3 regions of the Solibacillus sp. FSL W8-0372 genome follow, and region 3 is predicted to be linked to each of the others. Evidence: riboswitches for the same ligand, from Rfam matches in the RefSeq annotation. Region 3 holds a riboswitch; each other region holds the start of a gene.

What was found. A riboswitch is a leader RNA that binds a small molecule or an ion and turns the genes downstream of it on or off. The one in region 3 is predicted to bind lysine.
Positions count from the first base shown of each region.
Region 1: linked by a shared signal. The riboswitch ahead of MKY13_RS13810 (aspartate kinase) and the one ahead of MKY13_RS09035 (transporter substrate-binding domain-containing protein) in region 3 are both predicted to bind lysine.
Region 2: linked by a shared signal. The riboswitch ahead of MKY13_RS01250 (amino acid permease) and the one ahead of MKY13_RS09035 (transporter substrate-binding domain-containing protein) in region 3 are both predicted to bind lysine.

Region 1 is NZ_CP150204.1:2,696,517-2,704,073, reverse strand. Features, by position in the region: gene MKY13_RS13840 (TetR/AcrR family transcriptional regulator) at 1-113, shown strand, start outside; gene MKY13_RS13835 (enoyl-CoA hydratase) at 129-902, shown strand; gene MKY13_RS13830 (electron transfer flavoprotein subunit beta/FixA family protein) at 963-1,736, shown strand; gene MKY13_RS13825 (electron transfer flavoprotein subunit alpha/FixB family protein) at 1,795-2,772, shown strand; gene trxA (thioredoxin) at 2,944-3,258, shown strand; gene uvrC (excinuclease ABC subunit UvrC) at 3,357-5,147, shown strand; lysine riboswitch at 5,182-5,360, shown strand; gene MKY13_RS13810 (aspartate kinase) at 5,453-6,685, shown strand; gene MKY13_RS13805 (YslB family protein) at 6,811-7,227, opposite strand; gene MKY13_RS13800 (succinate dehydrogenase cytochrome b558 subunit) at 7,499-7,557, shown strand, end outside.
Region 2 is NZ_CP150204.1:241,041-248,597, forward strand. Features, by position in the region: gene MKY13_RS01220 (LysR family transcriptional regulator) at 1-250, opposite strand, end outside; gene MKY13_RS01225 (hypothetical protein) at 564-827, shown strand; gene MKY13_RS01230 (RtcB family protein) at 824-2,023, shown strand; gene MKY13_RS01235 (nitric oxide synthase oxygenase) at 2,179-3,234, shown strand; gene MKY13_RS01240 (restriction endonuclease) at 3,296-3,850, opposite strand; gene MKY13_RS01245 (MFS transporter) at 3,913-5,112, opposite strand; lysine riboswitch at 5,260-5,440, shown strand; gene MKY13_RS01250 (amino acid permease) at 5,535-6,992, shown strand; gene MKY13_RS01255 (RNA 2'-phosphotransferase) at 7,269-7,557, shown strand, end outside.
Region 3 is NZ_CP150204.1:1,834,147-1,841,703, reverse strand. Features, by position in the region: gene MKY13_RS09045 (2-oxoglutarate dehydrogenase E1 component) at 1-2,738, shown strand, start outside; gene odhB (2-oxoglutarate dehydrogenase complex dihydrolipoyllysine-residue succinyltransferase) at 2,834-4,093, shown strand; lysine riboswitch at 4,233-4,418, shown strand; gene MKY13_RS09035 (transporter substrate-binding domain-containing protein) at 4,536-5,366, shown strand; gene MKY13_RS09030 (amino acid ABC transporter permease) at 5,482-6,228, shown strand; gene MKY13_RS09025 (amino acid ABC transporter ATP-binding protein) at 6,232-6,966, shown strand; gene MKY13_RS09020 (DUF6501 family protein) at 7,313-7,510, shown strand.

The sequences.
Region 1 (7,557 bases), 860 kb from region 3:
TTGGGACAATCGATGAAATTACAACGACATGGGTAATGAATGACAATCGTTACAACTTATTGGAACAAGCTCCAAAAATACAGCGATTATTGTTAAATGCATTAAAAGCATAAAGGGGATGTAGAGAAATGGAGTTTCTAAGTTGGAAAGTAGAAGAAGGGGTAGCTATTGCTACTATTTCAAGACCACCAGCCAATGCACTTTCACAAGGCTTAATCCAAGATGTTAATGCACTATTAGATGCTGTTGAAAATGATGAAACTGTACGCGTCATTGTCATCCATGGTGAGGGACGATTCTTCTCTGCCGGCGCTGATATTAAAGAATTTACAAATGTACAGACAGGTGAAGAGTTTACGGGATTGGCAAAAAAAGGACAGGACGTCTTTGAACGTGTTGAAACATTCAGTAAACCTGTAATTGCTGCCATTCACGGTGCAGCATTAGGTGGAGGTTTAGAACTTGCGATGGGATGCCATATGCGTTTCGTAACTGAATCCGCAAAACTTGGACTTCCTGAATTATCACTTGGCCTAATTCCTGGTTTTGCAGGAACACAGCGTTTACCTCGCTATGTAGGGGTTGCGAAAGCAGCTGAAATGATGTTCACAAGCGATCCGATTTCTGGAAAGGAAGCTGTAGAATGGGGATTAGCAAATCGTGCTTTCTCTGATGAAGAGCTCCTGACAGAAACTTTAAAAATTGCGAAGAAAATTGCAAAGAAATCACCAATTGCGTTAAAGGCAGCTATTCAAATGCTTAATTATTCAAAACCATCGTCCTACTATGATGGTGTAAATGCAGAAGCGAACAGCTTTGGGGATGTATTTGTTTCAGAAGATGCAAAAGAAGGTATCCATGCATTTATTGAAAAACGTGAACCAGTATTTACAGGAAAGTAAACAAATGTATCCGCCCCGTTTTTACGGGATTAAATTAAAAGCTTTTAGGAGGTCTAGATTATGAATATTTTCGTATTAGTAAAACGTACTTTTGACACAGAAGAAAAAATCGTCGTATCAGGCGGTAAAATTCAAGAAGATGGTGCTGAGTTCATCATCAACCCATATGATGAGTATGCAATTGAAGAAGCAATTCAAAAGCGTGACGCATTAGGCGGTAAAGTAACAGTTGTGACAATCGGTGGCGAAGATGCAGAAAAGCAATTACGTACAGCTTTAGCAATGGGTGCTGACGAAGCGGTATTAATTAATACAGAAGATGATTTAGATGAGCTTGACCAGTATTCTTCAGCTTATATTCTATCGGAATATTTAAAAGATAAAGTAGCAGATTTAATTTTAGCTGGTAACGTTGCAATTGATGGTGGTTCAGGGCAAGTAGGTCCTCGTCTTGCAGATTTACTTGGAATTAATTACGTAACAACTGTTACAAACTTAGAAATTGATGGGACAAATGTTAAAATTGTACGAGATATTGAAGGTGACTCTGAAGTATTAGAAACATCTTTACCATTATTAGTAACAGCTCAACAAGGGTTAAATGAGCCACGTTACCCATCTTTACCAGGCATTATGAAAGCGAAGAAAAAGCCGCTTGAAGAGTTGGAGTTAGATGATTTAGATATCGATGAAGACGATGTTGAAGTAAAAGTAGAAACAGTTGAAATTTACTTGCCGCCACAAAAAGCAGCTGGTCGTGTATTAGAAGGGGATCTTTCAGCGCAGGTAAAAGAATTAGTAAACTTACTTCATAGTGAAGCAAAAGTAATCTAATAGAATATCAACTTGAGAAACGAAAATTTTTACGAAGATGGTAATGGAGGGATATTTTATGACAAAGAAAGTTTTAGTGTTAGGTGAGGTTCGAGATGGGAGCTTACGTAACGTTACATTTGAAGCAATCGCAGCAGGTTCACAAATCGCTGACGGTGGAGAAGTAGTAGGATTATTAGTAGGGGATTCAGTAACGGATTTAGCTCAAGAGTTAGTTGCCTATGGTGCAAGCCGCGTAATTACAGTTGAGCATCCACACTTGAAAAATTATACATCTGACGGTTACAGCCAAGCTATTTTAGCGGTTGTTGAACAAGAAAGCCCAGAAGCAATTGTCTTCGGTCATACATCTTTAGGTAAAGACTTATCACCAAAAATTGCCTCTCGCTTACAATCCGGTTTAATTTCGGATGTAACAGATATTGAAGGGTCTGGCGATGATACTGTATTCATCCGTCCGATTTATTCTGGTAAAGCATTTGAGAAAGTAAAAATTAAAGACGGCGTAATTTTTGCGACAATCCGTCCGAACAACATCGCGCCTTTAGAGAAAGATGGTTCTCGTTCTGGTGAAGTATCATCGGTATCAGTTGATATAACAAATTTACGTACAATCATTAAGGAAGTTGTCCGTAAATCAACAGAAGGTGTTGACCTTTCAGAAGCAAAAGTAGTAGTAGCTGGTGGCCGTGGGGTAAAATCCGAAGAAGGGTTCGAGCCATTAAAAGAGCTTGCTAATTTACTAGGCGGTGCAGTAGGTGCCTCTCGTGGTGCATGTGACGCTGAATATTGTGATTACTCATTACAAATCGGTCAAACAGGTAAAGTTGTAACACCGGACCTTTATATTGCAGCTGGTATTTCCGGTGCTATCCAACATATGGCTGGTATGTCGAATTCAAAAGTAATCGTTGCCATTAATAAAGATCCGGAAGCAAACATCTTCAAAGTAGCGGACTATGGTATTGTAGGCGATTTATTTGAAGTAGTACCAATGTTAATCGAAGAGTTTAAAGCACTTAAAGTAAACGCATAATGACTAGCTTCCCTCGTTTTGAGGGGAGCTTTTTATGTCAAAATAAGTGCAAACAATATGAAAAACTACTGTAAAATGTCATCTGTTTATATTCCCAAGCATTTTACTACTTTTTAAATGGCAAAACATGCTATACTACAACCAGATGTTATTTAAGGAGGCTATTTTATTATGGCAATTGTACACGGTACAGATCAAACTTTCCCACAGGAAATTTCAAACGGCACAGTTTTAGTAGACTTTTGGGCAGCATGGTGCGGACCATGTAAAATGATTGCTCCAGTTCTTGAAGAATTAGATGCAGAAATCGGTAACGAAGTAAAAATCGTAAAAGTTGACGTAGATAACAACCAAGGCACTGCTGCTGATTATCAAATCATGTCAATCCCATCATTATTATTATTTGTTGATGGTGAATTAAAAGCAAAAACTGCTGGCTTCATGCCAAAAGAAGCTTTAATCGACTTTATTAACGACAACAAATAATCAATTTGCAAAGCCGTATGCCTAATAAGGTGTACGGCTTTTTTCTTATGGGACTATCAGTTAAAATAAAGTGAATGACATATCCAATAGGTGAGAATATGAATGCAAATATTAAAGCAAAGCTAGAAATATTACCGAATGAATCCGGCTGCTATATTATGAAAGACCGTCAAGGGACGATTATATATGTCGGCAAGGCAAAAGTGTTAAAAAACCGAGTGCGTTCGTATTTTACGGGAAGTCATGATGGTAAAACAGCCAGATTAGTCAGTGAAATAGAGGACTTTGAATATATTGTAACTTCAAGTGATCTCGAAGCGCTTATACTTGAACTGAATTTGATCAAATTACATGATCCGAAATATAATGTAAAGCTAACAGATGATAAAACATACCCTTATATAAAAATAACGAATGAACGTTACCCTCGAATAATAACGACAAGGAAAGTAAAAAAGGATAAGGCAAAATATTTTGGGCCTTATCCAAACGCGTATGCGGCCAATGAAACGCGGAAATTGCTCGATCGTTTATATCCACTTCGTAAATGTACACATCTGCCAAATCAAGTATGCCTGTATTATCATTTAGGGCAATGCTTAGCACCTTGTGTAAAAGAAATTGAAAAACAAGTATATGATGAAATGATAGGTGAAATTTCAAAGTTTTTAAACGGTGGTGTCGAAGAAATACAGAAAGATCTTCAGCAAAAAATGCTCGATGCAGCCGAAAAGCTGGAATTTGAACGGGCGAAGGAATTCCGGGATTTAATTGCACATATCGAGCAGGTTATGCAAAAGCAAAAAATCGTATCGGATGATTTAAGCAATCGGGATGTATTTGGCTATGCAGTCGAAAAAGGGTGGATGTGTGTACAAGTATTTTTTGTACGGCAAGGAAAATTAATTGAACGTGATGTATCGATTTTCCCTATATATAACGAGGCAGAAGAAGAATTTTTAACATTTGTCGGACGATTTTACGAGCAGCCACATCATTTACTGCCGAAAGAGATTTTTGTACCAAAGACGATTGATGGTACGATTTTGCAAAAGCTTTTAAACGTAAAGGTGCAGACACCAAAGCGCGGTACAAAAAAAGAGCTGGTCGATTTAGCTATGAAAAATGCCAATATTGCAATACATGGAAAATTCCAGTTAATTGAGCGTCAGGAAGAACGTACAGTAGGAGCTTGTGAAGCACTTGCCGAAGCTATGCAAATTCCATTACCACTTCGTATCGAAGCATTTGATAATAGTCATATGCATGGTGCTGATCCTGTTTCTGCAATGGTTGTGTTTGTAGACGGGAAGCCTGCAAAAAAGGAATACCGGAAATATAAAACACGAGAAGCCGCAAAACATGATGACTATGGGGCGATGCAAGAAGTCATTCGGCGCCGTTATACGCGGGTATTACGAGAAAGCTTGCCATTACCGGACTTAATCCTAATCGATGGAGGAAAAGGACAAATGGAGGTTGCAAGAGAAGTAATAGAAGATGAGCTAGGATTAATGATTCCAATAGCAGGTCTTGCAAAAGACGATAAGCATAACACATCCCAACTGTTATTTGGCGCTCCACCAGAAGTTGTACCTTTAAAACGGACAAGTGATGGTTTTTACTTATTGCAACGTATACAAGATGAGGTACACCGATTTGCCATTACATTTTTGCGTCAGCAACATCAGACGAATGCAATTACATCCGTTCTTGATGGCATTCCGGGTATAGGACCGAAACGTAAACAGCAACTTATGAAGCATTTTGGATCGGTAAAAAAAATTAGGGAAGCAACAGAGTTACAATTGCAAGAAGCCGGTGTTCCTGCCAAATTGGCAGAAGTAATTTATCGTCACTTTCACGAAGCATCATTGAATAAAGAATAATGTTGTGTTACTATAAAAGACAATTCAATAGTTAATAAACGATAGAGGTGCAGTATTTAAGAGTAAATTGCTCGAGGAAGAACAATTCCAGCGACAGCAATTGAAAGGGAATTCTGCCGAAGTGAAATACGTATTGTTCACGTGTTTTGCTGGTTTTGCATTTAAGAAATGTAAGATTGTCAGAACTTTATGTTCTGGAGAGCTATCCTGAAAAACATATAAACTTTTATTTGTATTGACGGCGACTTTCCATGAACATATGGAAGGTCGCTTTTTTGATGGAAAAAAATAAGGGGTGGAAGACATTGCAGACAGTTGTAGTAAAGTTTGGTGGACCAATGTTGGCAACAACAGAAAAAATAGTACAGGTAGCAAAAAAGGTGATAAAAGAGCAAGGTCGTGGCATAAACTTAGTCGTTGTCGTTTCTTCGATGACGTCCATTCGTCAAAATTTACGGCAATTTGCCTCGGAAATTACTCATGAACCGTCGAAGCGTGAAATGGATGCATTAATCTCTACGGGAGCGCAGATAACAAGCGTCCTTCTTGCTTTAGCAATTCAGGAGCATGGGGGAAAAGCAGTGTCACTTGCCGGTTGGCAGGCAGGTATCCAAACAAATGAAAAATATGGAAATGCCCGAATTGATTCTATAGTTAATAAGCGTTTTGAAAAACATTTTGAACTAGGAGAGATCGTTGTTGTATCAGGATTCCAAGGAATAACATACACAGACAACATTTCGACTTTGGGGAAAGGCGGTTCTGAAACTTCCGCCGTTGCATTAGCCATCGCCTTAAATGCGGAACGTGTTGATATTTATTCAACGGTAGAAGGCATTTATACGGCAGATCCGCAGCTAGTGGAGGATGCTACGAAATTATCTGTAATTTCATATGATGAAATGTTGGAGTTTTCCAATTTAGGTACCAAAATTTTGCATCCTCGAGCAGTTGAGCTTGCAAAAAATTACAATATGCCAATCGTTGTACGCTCAGCTACCGAAGACGTAGAAGGTACATTAATAAAAGGGGATGTAGACATGGAAAAAAATTTACTTGTGCGCGGGGTGGCATATGAATCTGATATTATTCGTTTAACGATCGGATATGATTCATATGAAACAGCGTCATTAGCCGAAGTATTTAGTGTTTTAGCGGAAAATGATATTAATGTTGATATTATTGTGCAGGCAGTTATTGACGGGATTAAGCCTACAATTTCTTTTACAATTTCAAAAGAAGAATTTGCTGATGCTTTACGTGTATTAGAGTCGAGTAAATTGTCACTTGGATTTAGTTTTGCAGATTTTGAAATCGGATTGGCTAAAGTATCGATTATTGGATCAGCAATGGCTTCAAACCCTGGAGTCGCAGCACGTATGTTTGCGCGTCTGGGACGTGAGCATATTCCGGTTAAAATGGTTAGCACATCTGAAATAAAAGTGTCGGTCGTTGTGCCACAAGAAGAAATGGTGCGCGCTGCCAATGCTTTGCATGAGGAATTTAATATAGCAATGAAAGAAGTTCCCGCTTCTTAAAATAAAGATACGAGACAGAGTGGAGAGTCTTTACTAGTGGTAATCAAGAATGATATAACTATATTTCTATGTTAAAGAAACTAAAAAACTGCTAGCTTTTAAAAAGCAGCAGTTTTTATTTACGCTCAAATCTTCTCTTTTAAATCCCACTTTAAAATGAATTTGACGCAATTCTTCTTTTCGATTTTTTCTTCATAGCATTCCGTTAAATAGCCAAGTTGTTTTTGCTTTTGCTCAGCTAAAAAGCCTGCTTCTAAACGAAAACAGCGTTGCTCAATATTAATCGACATTTCCTCGGTCGTCATAAGTATGTAATGAAGTTCATCCTTTATTTCTTTCTCCAAAATTAACTGACCCCAGCCGGCCTCCCCGAAAAATGAAGGAAGCTCATCCATGGAAAATAGCGGAAATTTACGTGCTAGTTCTTTCCCTGCCCAATATAAAACATCTTCCTCATGCTTACCTAAAATCGATGGTAGAAGATGATCGCGAAGGATTTCATATCCAAAACTTGGAATCGTTTTCATTTTGTACCCCTCCATATTAAAAACCTCTTTCATAAATTTTCTTATAATTTTCATTCTTTCAGGAAGAAAATAGTTATAAGTAGAAAAAACTGGACTTAATATAGCAAAAATCCGTCTTTAAAATGATTATAAAATATCCCTCGTTACCTTGACGCTAGTATCTGTTGAGAGTACAATGGACATGTCATAATATTGTACCATGATGAAATGCGCAGTCAATAACACAACGTTTACAAATTTGAGGCGTTGCACTTGTGTATTTCAAGTACTAAGGGGGGTAACAGTTTTGTCGAAAGATCGTGAATTTTTATGGCGCCGCTTACACTCGTTATTAGGTGTAGTTCC
Region 2 (7,557 bases), 1.6 Mb from region 3:
TCTGAATTTCAATTTGGCTTTTACGGTAAAGTGAAACAATTTCTCGGGCATAAGGTAAAAAGTGCTTTCCTTCTTTTGATAAGCTTAAACTACGTCCAGAACGAATAAACAATTTCACATTTAGACTTTCTTCAAGTGATTTGATACGTGCTGAAATAGTAGGTTGTGAAAGAAACAATACATTCGCAGCTTTATGGACACTTTTGTACTCCACTACGTATATAAAAGACTCAATATGATCAATATTCAAATTTACCCGCCCCTTTTTATAAAGTCTATAAGAATAGTGGGTTTATTGGCAAGGGTATAATTGAGTATTCCAAACTTTATGCTGGGATCAGCTATGCTTTCTAATATATGCTTCATAGTTGCTAAAAACCCTCTGGAACTTTCTAATATCAGTGCTAGAACTGCTAAAATGTGATCCGAACCTTCTAATATCGCTCAATTACTTCGAATAAAATAAACAGGTAAAATTTTCCTTGCCATTAAAGTTTAACGAAACTTATTCCTCTCTCAGCACGTAAATACTACCAATTGTTTCATAAAAAGGGGGTGAGGTCTTGAAACGTAAATTTATGTTCGCATCACTAGGTGCGCTTCTTCTATTTATTCTTTATACGCTAGCTCAACTGATTTTTGGTATCATTCAAACTTTTTTATATCGGCCTCAATTTGCGCCGGATGATTTCGTATTACAATCTGAAGTCGCATTCGGTTTCATTGTACAGAGGTCACCGCTCATGTTAATCGGAATTTATATGCTACTTACACTTATATTATTTGCTCTACTGATGTTAAAAAAGGAAAGGCGTGAACAGAATTGATCGAAGTGACCGGGAAATTTACGAACGCAAAAATATATACGAATACACCACAGGAAACAGCGATCCTACAAATTAATGAGCTTGTCAATCAATCGTTTATGGAAGGAACGAAAGTACGCATTATGCCTGATTATCATGCAGGTAAAGGTTGTGTGATCGGTACAACGATACAGCTGAAGGAACATGTTGTACCGAATTTGGTCGGGGTAGATGTTGGATGTGGTGTACTTGTTTCTGAAATTGGTTCAGGAGCAGTGGACTTTAACAAGCTCGATGCAACGATTAGACGTTTCGTTCCAAGTGGCAATGAAATTCATGATGATACGCCAGAAAGTCACGAGCTTTTTGCAAACGAAAATTTTACCGCACGCGGCTTACAAAATGACTATACGAACCGATCCCTTGGCACATTAGGCGGTGGCAATCACTTTATTGAGCTGGCAAAAGATGATGAAGGTATCTATTATTTACTAATTCACACAGGTTCTCGTTATGTCGGGGCGAAAGTAGCAAAATGGCATCAAAAGCGCGCATTTGAATCGTTACAGCGTGAAGATTTAACAGAAAAAATTAAAGCTTTAAAAGAAGTAGGACAGGAAAAAGAAATTCAAAAAATGATAGAGGCGTATAAGAAGGAAAACCCCTTTGTCCCAAAAGATTTAGCTTATTTGGTTGGGGATCAATTCGATGATTACATTGCCGACATGAAATTGGCACAGCGTTTTGCACACGAAAACCGTATTCAAATTGCAAAAACGATTGCTAATCATATGAAGTGGGAGTTTGCAGAGCAGTTTGATTCTGTACACAATTATATAGATACCGATGCAATGATTTTGCGTAAAGGGGCTGTGCGTGCTGCAAAGGATGAAAAGCTTGTCATCCCAATGAATATGCGAGATGGTTCGTTAATTTGTATCGGTAAAGGCAATGCTGATTGGAATGAATCCGCCCCACATGGAGCAGGTCGTATTTATTCAAGAACAGCGGCGATGAAAAATCTATCAATGGATAATTTCAAGGAAACGATGAAAGGTATTTGGACAACCTCTGTCAGTGAGGAAACATTGGATGAAGCACCAATGGCATACAAACCAATGCAGGAAATCGTGGAGCAAATCGGTGAAACCGTATCAATTCAAAAGCATGTGACCCCCGTTTATAATTTCAAGGCGAGCGACAAATGGAAGAAGTAAGAGACAAGGTATGCATAAAAATGTGCATATCTTTTTATTTCCTCTGTTTATGAACACTTTTAGTCATGTATGAAAAATACATGTTTTAATCAGCTGTTGTTTCGTTGAGTTTCCTGATTTTAAGCGCCAAAATGAAGGAATAGGGAGATGAAACGATGATAACGACAACGAAGGAATTACAAGAAAGAATTGAATTTCTCACTTTATATAAACAAGAAACGAAGCAATCGGATGACTGGCTGAAGTTACGTATAGAAGAAGCAAAGCATCCGGCGTTTGTTTTAACTACCGAGGAACTTACTTATGGTGCGCGAGTTGCATGGCGCAACAGCAATAAATGTATCGGTCGGCTATTTTGGAATAGCTTAACCGTTTTTGATCAGCGTCAATTGCTAAATGAGGATGAAATATACGAAGCACTTGTGAACCATATTGTATTTGCCACAAACAACGGCAAAATTCGGCCAGCCATTACTTTATTTGACCCGAACCGTGTACGGATTTGGAATCATCAGCTCATTCGCTATGCAGGGTATGAAACAGAGGAAGGGATTATTGGGGATTCCACGTCTGTAGAATTCACGAAAATCTGCGAAGGTCTTGGATGGCAAGGTACGCGGGCAAATTATGATGTATTGCCGCTTGTCCTTCAAGTAGATAACCGTGAGCCGATTTACTATGATTTGCCTAAAGAGATCGTGCTTGAAGTGCCCATTACGCATCCCGACTATGATTTTTCAAAATTAAACATGCAGTGGTATGCAGTCCCAATCATTTCAAGCATGCGTTTTAACATTGCAGGAGAAGACTACCAAGCTGCACCGTTCAATGGCTGGTATATGGGGACAGAAATCGGTGCTCGCAATTTGGCCGATAAGTACCGATATAATTTCCTGCCAAAAATTACTGAGGCAATGGGGTTGGATACATCACTAAATGCTACTCTTTGGAAAGACCGTGCACTCGTGGAATTAAATGTCGCGGTACTTCATTCTTATAAAAATGCCGGAGTGAGTATAGTTGATCACCATACAGCAGCACAGCAGTTTCAACTTTTCAGCCAGCAAGAAAAAACAAACGGCCGTGATGTAACAGGAAACTGGGTATGGCTTATCCCACCATTATCACCGGCAACAACGGACATTTATCACGAGCCGATTGCTAATACAATCAAAAAGCCAAATTACTTTTATCAATTGCAACCATATTAACGGGGAGGCACCACAAAAAAGGGTTATGTTCAAAATCAAATTAACTCTGAACAAAACCCTTTTATCTTTTATTTAAGATGATTTGAATTAATTCATCACGATCGATTAAATAAACATCATTAATATCTGCAAGTTTTTCGGCCTGCCGGGTAAAATGGCTGTTCGTTACAACCCATGCTTCTGTTGCCTCATACATTTTCACCGCACCGATAATCTCCTGGACAGCCTTTACACCGACCGTACTGGAATAGCGTTTTGCCTGCACAGCAATGATGTCTTTCCCATCCTTCAAAATGAGATCCGCCCCGTAATCACCACTCGTTGCGGTATAGCGCACTTTAAAGCCGCGGCGTTTAAATAGTTCACCTAAAAATTTTTCAAAATCTTCACCGCTCATTTGGTCGACTTCCCGAATACCGGACTTCCGTAACTTTCTTATTTTTCGTGTTTTCAGCCAAATTATAAAACCAATATAGAGTACAAAATAAGTGATAATTCCTATACCCATACCTTCTAAAGTTTTGGTTACATTAAAACCAACTGCAGCAGCTAATGCAATGAAAAATAACGGTATAATCGGCAGCCGTTTTTTATTTCGTTTTCGTTTTTTACGCAATAGTTCAGTACTCCTTTTATTTACTCACTTTTATTATAGCATAAAAGGGTACGTATGTTTGGTTAGACTGTTTGATTCTTTGCGCTTATAAATGAAGCAAAGAATAATAAAACTGAAATTAAAATAAATAACAGTAGCGGCATGAACCAACTATTCGTCAAATCATGTACATAACCGAATAGAACAGGTCCGACTGCTGCAACTAAATAGCCGATTGATTGCGCAAAGCCGGAGAGCTCCGCTGCATCGTATGCAGTTTCTGTACGCAGTGAAAACAGCATCAATACTAAACCGAATGAAGCACCGCCTGCAAAACCTAAAAAGATCATCCATAATATCGCGAGGCTTGTCCATTCCATCAAAACACCCGTAAAGCCAATTAAATAACAAATCGTAAAGAAAATGACGATCGGACGCTGTGAAATGAGCTTCCCTGCGATAATTGGAATAACAAACGTCATCGGAATTTGCGCAAATTGCATAACAGACACCATCCAACCAGCCGCGGTAGCATCCAAACCTTGGCTTATAAAAATTTCCGGCAACCATGCAGAGGAGCAGTAGAATAAGAATGACTGGAAGCCCATTGCGCCTGCAACAGCCCAGGCGAGCGGTGATTTCCACATTTGGGTTTTCATTGTCTGTGATGCGGACATATGCAAGTCCACTTTAGGCGTTCGCAAAATCGGTATCCATATAGCTAATGTCAGAACACCTAAAACAATCGAAAAGCCTAAAGCTATTTGCCAGCCTGCATTTGTGGCAATCGGAAAACTAAAGCCGGCAGCAAGTCCGGAAGAAATATTCATCGATACGGAATACACCCCAGTTAACAAGCCGATATGCAGCGGGAATTTCCATTTGAAGTAACTCGGAATAAGAACATTCCCAAAAGCGATGGCAATCCCTATAAGAATTGTTCCTCCAATTAGAAGTGCTGTTTCACCTACTGAACGTAGTAAGACTCCGGTACAAAGTAAAATAACTGAATAAAATAAAGTCCATTCCATTCCCCATTTACGTGCGATGCGCGGTGCAAATGGTGAAACAATAGCAAACGCGACTAATGGAATAGTTGTTAAAAATCCTGCCAACACGTTTGAAATGCCGAGGCCATCCCGGATAAAGGAAATAATAGGACCTACTACAGTAATCGGTGTACGTAAAGTAGTAGCGAATAGGAATACAGCTACCATAAAAAAGAGAAGTGGTTTATTCGATAGTATTTTTTTGCTATTTTGGTTTATTTTTTGTTCATTCATCAATAAGGCTCCTTTTCCTGCAACAACGCCAATTAAATAGTTAGAATAATCTTAAAAAACAGAAAAATAGTAACGCGTTGCTATCAAAAAAATATTATGTTAGACTAATAATCATTATTTCAATTAAAGTAATTACCTCATGTAAATGTATGGGGTAGAGGTCGCAATCATTAAAATTAGTATAGCGGAGATTGAGAAGAATCTGTGAAGCTTTATGAAAGGAATGATTGCCGAAGTGTTATTTTTCTTCTTAAATATAACGCTGGGGCTGTCTCCGATAAGGAACAGAACTGTCACATGTGTAAGCATGTGTTGAGCTATCTTTCAAGTTTGATGAGGTGTAATTATAACCATCACAAAAACTTGTGGTGGTTTTTCTTTTTACACTTCACCAAACAAAACAAAAAGGGAGTTTTATAATCGTGAGTGAAATTAAAATAGATCAGCTCGGTAATAAAAACGAGTTAAAAAGAGGATTAAAAAGCCGCCATGTTACAATGATTTCGTTAGGCGGAACGATTGGTACAGGGCTATTTTTAGCATCAGGTGGTGCCATTGCACAGGCAGGTCCTGGCGGGGCATTGCTCGCATATGCATTAATCGGGGTTATGGTGTATTTCCTAATGACGTCATTAGGTGAAATGGCAGCTTATATGCCGACATCCGGTTCGTTTAGTACGTATGCAACGAAATTTGTAGACCCAGCATTAGGATTTGCGCTTGGTTGGAACTATTGGTACAACTGGGCAATTACAATTGCAGCGGAAATTGCGGCTGTTTCATTAATTATGAAATACTGGTTTCCGGACAGCTCGTCACTTGTATGGACGCTTTTATTTATCGCGGTCGTATTAACATTTAACTTATTATCTGTAAAAGCGTTTGGTGAAGCAGAATATTGGTTTGCGATGATTAAAGTCGCAACAGTTATTGTATTTATCATTGTCAGCTTTTTAATGATTTTCGGCATTTTAGGCGGGAATGATCCGGTCGGCTTCACGAATTTCTTTGCAGGAGATGCTCCGTTTAATGGCGGTTTCCTTGCACTATTCGGTATTTTCCTGGCAGCTGGTTTCTCATTCCAAGGGACGGAAATGCTAGGGGTAACAGCTGGGGAAACAGATGATCCAGGCAAAAACATTCCAAAAGCTGTACGTTCAGTATTCTGGCGTATTTTGCTGTTTTACATTTTCGCGATCGGTGCAATCGGACTACTTATTCCGTATACAGATTCACGCCTTTTATCAGAAGATATTGCAACAAGCCCATTTACATTAGTATTTGAAAACTTAGGTGTCGCATTTGCAGCATCTGTTATGAATGCGATTATTTTAACAGCAATGCTTTCTGCAGGGAACTCAGGTCTTTATGCAGCAAGTCGTATGCTTTATCAATTAGCAGTAGACGGAAAAGCACCGAAACTGTTTATGAAAGTAACGACGCGCGGCATTCCAATGTATGCACTTCTTGCTACATTGGCAGTAGGATCGCTCGCATTTTTAGCTTCATTCTTTGGCGATGGTGTCGTATATATTTGGTTATTAAACGCTTCAGGGATGTCCGGCTTTATCGCTTGGCTCGGTATTGCAATCAGTCATTACCGCTTCCGTCGTGCATATGTCGCACAAGGGAAGTCATTGAGCGATTTACCGTATGTATCGAAATTCTTCCCATTCGGTCCGCTATTTGCGTTTGCCCTATGTATGATTGTCGTACTTGGTCAAAACTATATGGCCTTTATGGGCGGGACAATTGACTGGTACGGAGTAGTCGTTTCATATATCGGCTTACCGTTATTTGCTTCATTATGGATTTTCTATAAAGTAAAACATAAAACAAAAATTGTCCCTTTAATGGACTGTGACTTATCAAATAAATAGTAATTAAAACGTAATGTGAGCATCAGCTTTCATTGCGTTTTTTTTGTGGAGTGAAACTGAATTGGGACATTAAGTCTTGCAAAGTGGCTAATATCTAAAGGAGAGTGTCTATTAAGTAAAGCCAAGTGTCTAAAATAACCATGAAGGGGGCGAATATATGTATTTGAGTGTCTATTATCACAAATGTAGTGAATAAAATAACTTTGCTCTCAATTATGAAATGCCCTTTAGCCTTCCTTTTATACTTTAAAAGGAAGGAATGGTATTATAGAAGAAATGAAAAATCTCTATACTTATAAGGAAGTGTTAGGAATGCCTATCTCAACAGGTTTATATAAGAAAATGCATCAATGGTTAATGGGCGAAGATGGAAAAACTGTAGCATTTCGTCCGTTTTTAACAAATGGAAATCCCTACAAATCACGAATTTTCCTAGTCAGCACAAATGCCGTACCCTTTTTTAAAGTAGAAGATAGAAGTGAGCAGACTTTTGCAGAGTCATTATTAAATAGAGAACTTTTAAAAGAGCTTTATTTGAGTGAAATAAAGGGAGCCCCTCGTGAAT
Region 3 (7,557 bases):
TAGAGCAATACGACTTATTCCTGCAATCTCCTGAAGAAGTTGAACCGGAATTAGTACAGTTATTCCAAGCTTACGGTGGTCCTGTATTTGCAGATGGTCAACAACCAGTTGCAACAGCAGCTGTAGCAGGTACTGGAGACTACAAAAAAGTATTAGCAGCAGTTAAATTGGCAGAATCTATTCGTGAATATGGTCATTTAGCAGCAGATTTGTACCCATTAAAAAATCGTCAATTAGACACTTCACGCATTGAAGAAAGCGTATTCAATTTAACGGCAGCAGATCTTCAGGCCATTCCTGCATCAGTATTTTTTGCAAATGTCCCTGCAGGCGTTACTAACGGTAAAGAAGCAATTGATTACTTGAAGTCTGTTTATACAGATAAAGTAGGGGTAGAAGTTGCACATTTACAAAACGCGGAAGAACGTGCTTGGATCGAAGCACAAATTGAAGGAGGAGCATTTAAAGCCTCTTTAACTCCAGAAGAAAAGAAAGCCGTGTTGGAGCGTTTAACACGTATTGAAAACTTTGAAAAATTCATCCATAAAACATTCGTTGGTCAAAAACGCTTCTCTGGAGAAGGTTTAGACACACAAATCATTTTATTAGATGAAATCATTAAGGCTTCTGAATCAAACGGTGTTAAAAATGTACGCATCGGTATGGCTCACCGTGGTCGTTTAAACGTACTGACTCACGTACTGAAAAAACCATACGATATGATGTTCTCAGATTTCGCACACGTTTCAAATGAACTTTTCTTACCGGAAGATGGCCGTTTACAAATTACTAAAGGCTGGACTGGTGACGTTAAGTATCATATGGGTGCATCTTACACACATGATTCTGGATTAAATGTAAAATTAGCATACAACCCTTCTCACTTAGAAGTAGGAAACCCGCTTGTAATCGGTTCTGTGCGTGCTGCACAAGATGATACTTCTAAACCGGGCGTTGCTAAGCATGATCCATCTTCTGCAATGGGTATTATTCTTCACGGTGATGCAGCATTTGCAGGTCAAGGGATTGTAACAGAAGGCTTTAACTTCTCTCAAACAGCTGGCTTTAAAACTGGTGGTACTGTACAGATTATCGCGAACAACATGATCGGTTTCACAACTGAATTGCATGATTCTCGTTCATCAAACTACTCATCAGATCCAGCAAAAGGCTATGATATTCCTGTAATCCATGTGAATGCAGACAGCCCTGAAACAGTAGCAGCTGTAGGTCGTTTTGTAGCGGCATACCGTGAAAAGTTTAAAAAAGATATCGTTATCGACTTGATTGGTTACCGTCGCTACGGTCATAATGAAACAGATGATCCGACAGTAACAAACCCTGAAACATATAAATTAGTAGCAAAACATGAGCCAATCCGAGCATTATATGGTGCACAATTAGCTGAAGCAGGTATTTTATCTGCAGATGAAGTTAAGGCATTGGATACAAGCATTTATGCAGAAATGCAAGCTGCTTACGACCATGTTAAGGCAATGGCAGAAAAAGACGAACATAAATCTACTGAGATGCCTGAAGAGTTAAAAATTGAATTCCCTGAAATTGACACGAAAGTTGATGCAGAGCGTTTAGCTAAAGTGAATGAAGATTTACTTGTATTTGGTGAAGGTTTTGAACCACAAAACAAATTAGGTAAAATTTTAGCAAAACGTCGTGATGCATTTACTGAAGGTAAAATCGACTGGGGTCATGCTGAGACATTAGCATATGCAACAATTACACAAGACGGCACACCGGTTCGTTTTACTGGTCAAGATGCACAGCGTGGTACTTTCTCTCAACGTCACTTAGTATTACATGACAAAAACAATGGTGCTGAATTTACACCATTACACCATGTTGAAGGTGCAAATGCTTCATTCACAGTTTACAACTCACCACTTACAGAAGCAGGTGTTGTAGGGTTTGAATATGGTTATAATTTAGAAAACGAAAACGTACTATCTGTATGGGAAGCACAATTCGGTGACTTTGCAAACATGGCACAAGTAATGTTTGATAACTTCATCTCAAGTGCTCGTTCTAAATGGGGTCAAAAATCTGGTTTCGTACTTTTATTACCACATGGTTATGAAGGTCAAGGTCCAGAGCACTCATCTAGCCGTATGGAACGTTTCCTACAATTATCAGCTGAAAATAACTGGTTCGTAGCAAACTGCTCTAACGCAGGCAACTACTACCACTTATTGCGTCGTCAAGCTGCATTATTAGGTACTGAAGGTGTACGTCCATTAGTAGTGGTTTCTCCAAAATCATTATTACGTCACCCATTAGCTGCAGCGACTGCTGAACAACTTGCAACTGGTCGTTTCCAGGAAGTAATTGAACAGCCAGGTTTAGGTAAAAATACTGAAGCTGTAGAAAAAGTAGTACTTGGAACAGGTAAAGTAATGATTGATTTAGCTGAACGTGTAAAAGATGGCGAAGGTTTTGACCATTTACACATCGTTCGTGTTGAACAAATTTACCCATTCCCAGCACAACAAGTGAAAGATATTATCGCTCGTTTCCCAAATGTGAAAGAAATTGTATGGGTACAGGAAGAGCCGAAAAACCAAGGCTCATGGACTTATGTTCTTGAAACATTATATGAAATTGCTGAAGGCAAAAAAGTTCGCTATGTAGGTCGTCCTGCAATGAGCTCAACTTCTGAAGGTGATGGCGATTCACATAAAGCAGCTCAAGCGAAATTAGTTAACGAAGCACTTGAAAAATAATATAATCGATTGATTGATACCGAGCTACTTCTATACAAGGTAGGGGTAGCTTGCTATACAATAACTGTATAGCGTAATAAAAGGAGGATATGAACGTGGCTGAAATTAAAGTCCCTGAATTAGCAGAATCAATTACTGAAGGCACAATTGCCCAGTGGGTTAAAAAAGTTGGAGATCGCGTAGAAAAAGGCGAATTCATCGTAGAATTAGAAACAGATAAAGTAAACGCTGAAATCATCTCTGAAGAAGCAGGCGTATTAACTCAAATTTTAGCTGAAGAAGGCGATACTGTTTTAGTAGGACAAGTAATCGCAGTAGTTGAAGCTGGCGAAGGCGCAGCACCTGCACCTGCAGCAAAAGAGGAAGCACCAGCTCCTGCTGCACCTGCAAAAGAAGAAGCTCCTAAAGCAGCAGCAGCTCCAGCTCCAGTAGCAGTTGAAGAAACTTCAGGTGAGCGAGTAATTGCTTCACCAGCAGCTCGTAAACTAGCTCGTGAAAAAGGCATTGACTTAGCAGCGATCTCTCCAGTAGATCCTCAAGGTCGTGTACGTGTTCAAGATGTAGCAGCTCATGGCACAGCGCCGGCAGCACCTGCACAAGCAACTGCAGCTCCAGCTGGAAATGGTCCAATGATCTTCACTCCAGCAGGTGACACTGATCGTGTAACTGTTGAAAAAATGAGCCGTCGTCGTCAAACAATTGCAAAACGTTTATTAGAAGTTAAACAATCAACTGCAATGTTAACTACGTTCAACGAAATCGACATGACTAACATCATGGCTTTACGTAAACGTAAACAAGAACAATTCGTGAAAGATAACGACATTAAATTAGGTTTCATGTCATTCTTCACAAAAGCAGTAGTTGCAGCACTTAAAAAATATCCATACGTTAACGCTCAAATTAACGGTGATGAAATTCACTTAAACAATTTCTTCGATATCGGTATCGCTGTATCAACTGAAGAAGGTTTAGTAGTACCAGTAGTTCGTGATGCTAACGCTAAGAACTTTGCTGAAATCGAGAAAAACATCGCTGAATTAGCTGGTAAAGCACGCGACAAAAAATTAGGCTTAAACGACATGGCTGGTGGATCATTCACTATCACTAACGGTGGTGTATTCGGTTCATTAATGTCTACACCAATCATGAATGGTACTCAAGCTGGTATTTTAGGTATGCACTCTATCGTTAACCGTCCAGTAGCTGTTAACGGTGAAGTTCAAATTCGCCCAATGATGTATGTAGCATTATCTTACGACCACCGTATTATTGATGGTAAAGATTCTGTTGGTTTCTTAAAAACAGTTAAAGAAATGATCGAAAACCCAGAAGATTTATTATTAAATTCATAATTAAAACTTTGAAAGCTAATTCGTAATGTATATTGCGAATTAGCTTTTTTCCTTTAAATTTCAGAAAAATGAGTGTTGACGGAAAAGTTGGAATAATGTTAAACTTAAACTATTAATTTAATAACAAAACCTCACAGCTTAGTGAGGTAGAGGTGCGGTATTTAATAGTTTTGTATGGAGTCATTGAGCTGACAGTGAAGTATAAAAGAAGGAAATATCGCCGAAGTGTTGTTATAGCTCGATTTAACAGCGCTGGGTCTGTAATAAATAATTGCAGGACTGTCTCAATCTTCTTCCCGGATGATTGAGGTGTGCTATCTCATATTGGGAACTGTAGAGGATTTGGGCTAATCGTGAATGTAAACGACCTAAGGATATCCTTTTTGGTCGTTTTTTTTCATTTTTAAAAGCCTGAAATACATTTATTAAGGGGAGAGTTAACTTGAAAAAGAAACTATTAATGGTCATTACCGCAATGATGACAATATTTGTACTTGCAGCATGCGGTTCAGATGACGAAACAACAACTGGATCAGACAAGAAAGTATTGAAGGTTGGTATGGAAGCCGGTTATGCACCTTTTAACTGGTCGCAAAAGGGCGATTCAAACGGTGGCGTACCGATTGATGGTTCGAAAGAATATGCAGCAGGCTATGATGTAGAAATCGCGAAAAAAATCGCTGAAGGCTTAGATATGGAATTGAAAGTCGTTAAAACGGACTGGGATGGTTTAATTCCTTCTCTACAATCTGGAGCAATTGATTTAGTAATTGCAGGTATGTCGCCAATGCCAGATCGTATGGAAGCGATTGATTTCACAGAAAACTATTATACAAGCGATTATGTAATTGTCGTAAAAGAAGATGGTCCATATGCAAATGCAACATCATTATCTGATTTTTCAGGTGCTAAAATTACTGGTCAGCAAGCGACAACTCACTATGACGTAATCGACCAAATCGAAGGTGTAAACAAGCAGGTTGCAGCAACTGACTTTGGTGCAATGCGCGTGCAATTACAATCAGGTGCAATCGATGGCTACGTTTCTGAGCGTCCTGAAGGGATCTCTGCTGAAATGGCATTAAACAACATTAAGTATATCGTTCCAGAGCCAAACTTCGAAGCAGATGAAGCTTCAACAGCTGTAGCAGTAGGGCTGAAAAAGGGATCTGATTTACGTGAACAAATTAACAAAGTATTAGCTGAAATTTCGGAAGAAGAGCGTCAGCAATTAATGGAAGACGCAATTGCAAATCAACCAGCAGCACAATAATCGTGTTGCAATTATTGTTTAATGAAGGTTGTCTTGCCGGCAAACGGGAGACAACCTTTTTCTATTATCATTGCTTAATACATATATTAATAAGAAAGAATTGGAGGACAAGGCTATGGCATTTTTAGAATCATCATGGAACTTGTTTACGAACAACTGGGATTTATTCGTACGTGGAGCTTGGACTGCACTTCTATTAGCGATTATCGGAACAATTTGTGGAACACTTATCGGATTCTTTATCGGAATAATGCATACAATTCCACAACGTAAAAGGAACGTAAAAACGATTATTTTGAAAGTATTTAACTTTATTTTAACTTCATATGTTGAGATTTTCAGAGGGACACCAATGATGGTACAGGCGATGGTTGTGTTTTATGGTCTCGTATATTTAGGGATTGACATTGACCGCTTTCTTGCAGCATCTGTCGTTATAAGTTTAAATACTGGGGCATATATGGCTGAGTATGTACGTGGGGGTATTGTATCAATTGACAAAGGTCAATTTGAGGCAGCTCAGGCAATTGGCATGAATCATCTTCAAACGATGTTACATATTGTCATTCCACAAGTAGCACGCAATATATTACCTGCAACAGGCAACCAGTTCGTTATGAATATAAAAGATTCTTCCGTATTAAGTGTTATTTCCGTTGTGGAACTATTTTTCACAGCGAACTCGATTGCCGGAAGCAACTATAAATATATCGAAGCATTCTTTATTGCAACGGTATTGTACTTCATTATGACATTTACCGTAACAAGGTTCTTATTACTGTTTGAGAAGAAGATGGATGGACCTGCTTCCTATAAAGTGGAGCTCATTACAGGCAATAAGCTAGAAAAGGATGGTAATTAAACTATGACAGTTGTAATTGATATTAACCATTTAAATAAAAAATTCGGTGACCATGAAGTATTAAAAGATGTTAACTTCCAGGTGAATAAAGGGGAAGTTGTGACATTAATCGGATCTTCTGGTTCTGGGAAATCAACATTGCTACGATGCATTAACTTGCTCGAAACGCCTACAGCCGGAGAAATCATATATAACGGAGAAAATATATTAAACGATGGCCATCATATTGAAAAGTACCGCACACATTTAGGAATGGTCTTTCAGCAGTTTAATTTATTCAATAACTTAGACGTGCTTCATAACTGCGTAGTCGGGCAAATAAAGGTGTTGAAGCGTTCAAAAGAAGAGGCACAGCAAAATGCGATGAAGTACTTGGAGCTTGTTGGTATGAGTGCCTATAAAAACGCAAAACCAAAGCATTTATCTGGTGGCCAAAAACAACGTGTTGCAATAGCCCGTGCTTTAGCGATGGATCCGGATGTAATGTTATTCGATGAACCGACATCTGCACTCGATCCGGAGATGGTAGGGGAAGTATTGAAAGTAATGCGTCACCTCGCTGATCAAGGAAATACAATGCTGATTGTGACACATGAAATGGAATTTGCCAAAGAAGTATCAGACCGCATCGTCTTTATGGATAAAGGGGTCATTGTAGAAGAAGGGGCACCGGAAGCAATACTTGTAAATCCAAGTCATGAACGGACGAAGGAGTTTTTAAAGCGTACGTTGCGTTAAAAATAGTGATTCATCTATAAAAATAGCTTATTACTAAAAAACAAGGGGTTTCCGGAAAATTTCATTCGGAACACACCCTTGTTTTTCTTTTGCCTAGCTTTACTTTCTCGAATTCCATTCACTAATAAGTATAAAGACAACGGCAAATGCAATTGCTATTGCAAAAAACCACATTGGAACACTACCAAATGCCATAAATTCCACCTCTGAATGTGAGTTTAACATGTACTACTGTTTCTATCAATTATTGGTGCTTACCGTTTTTTATACGATCGAGGCTTTCCTATAGCGGTAAAATCATATAAAATAGAAGAGTATAGATATTTGTTAAAAGTGAGGGAACAGCATGCTACATTTAAAATGGAAAGATGCACCTACGATTCGTACAGTAAAATGTGTACATACGGATGCGTCAAAGTATTTAGTATCAAATGTATTAACAGTAGGCAAAGAATATGAAGTGAAGAATGAGACGGAAGAATTCATCTTTGTTATTGATAACACAGGTGAAGTTGGCGGATTCTACAAAGAGTATTTTGCTTAAAAATAATGGGTACGTAAAAGGCTATTTTGTCTTTTACGTACCCATTT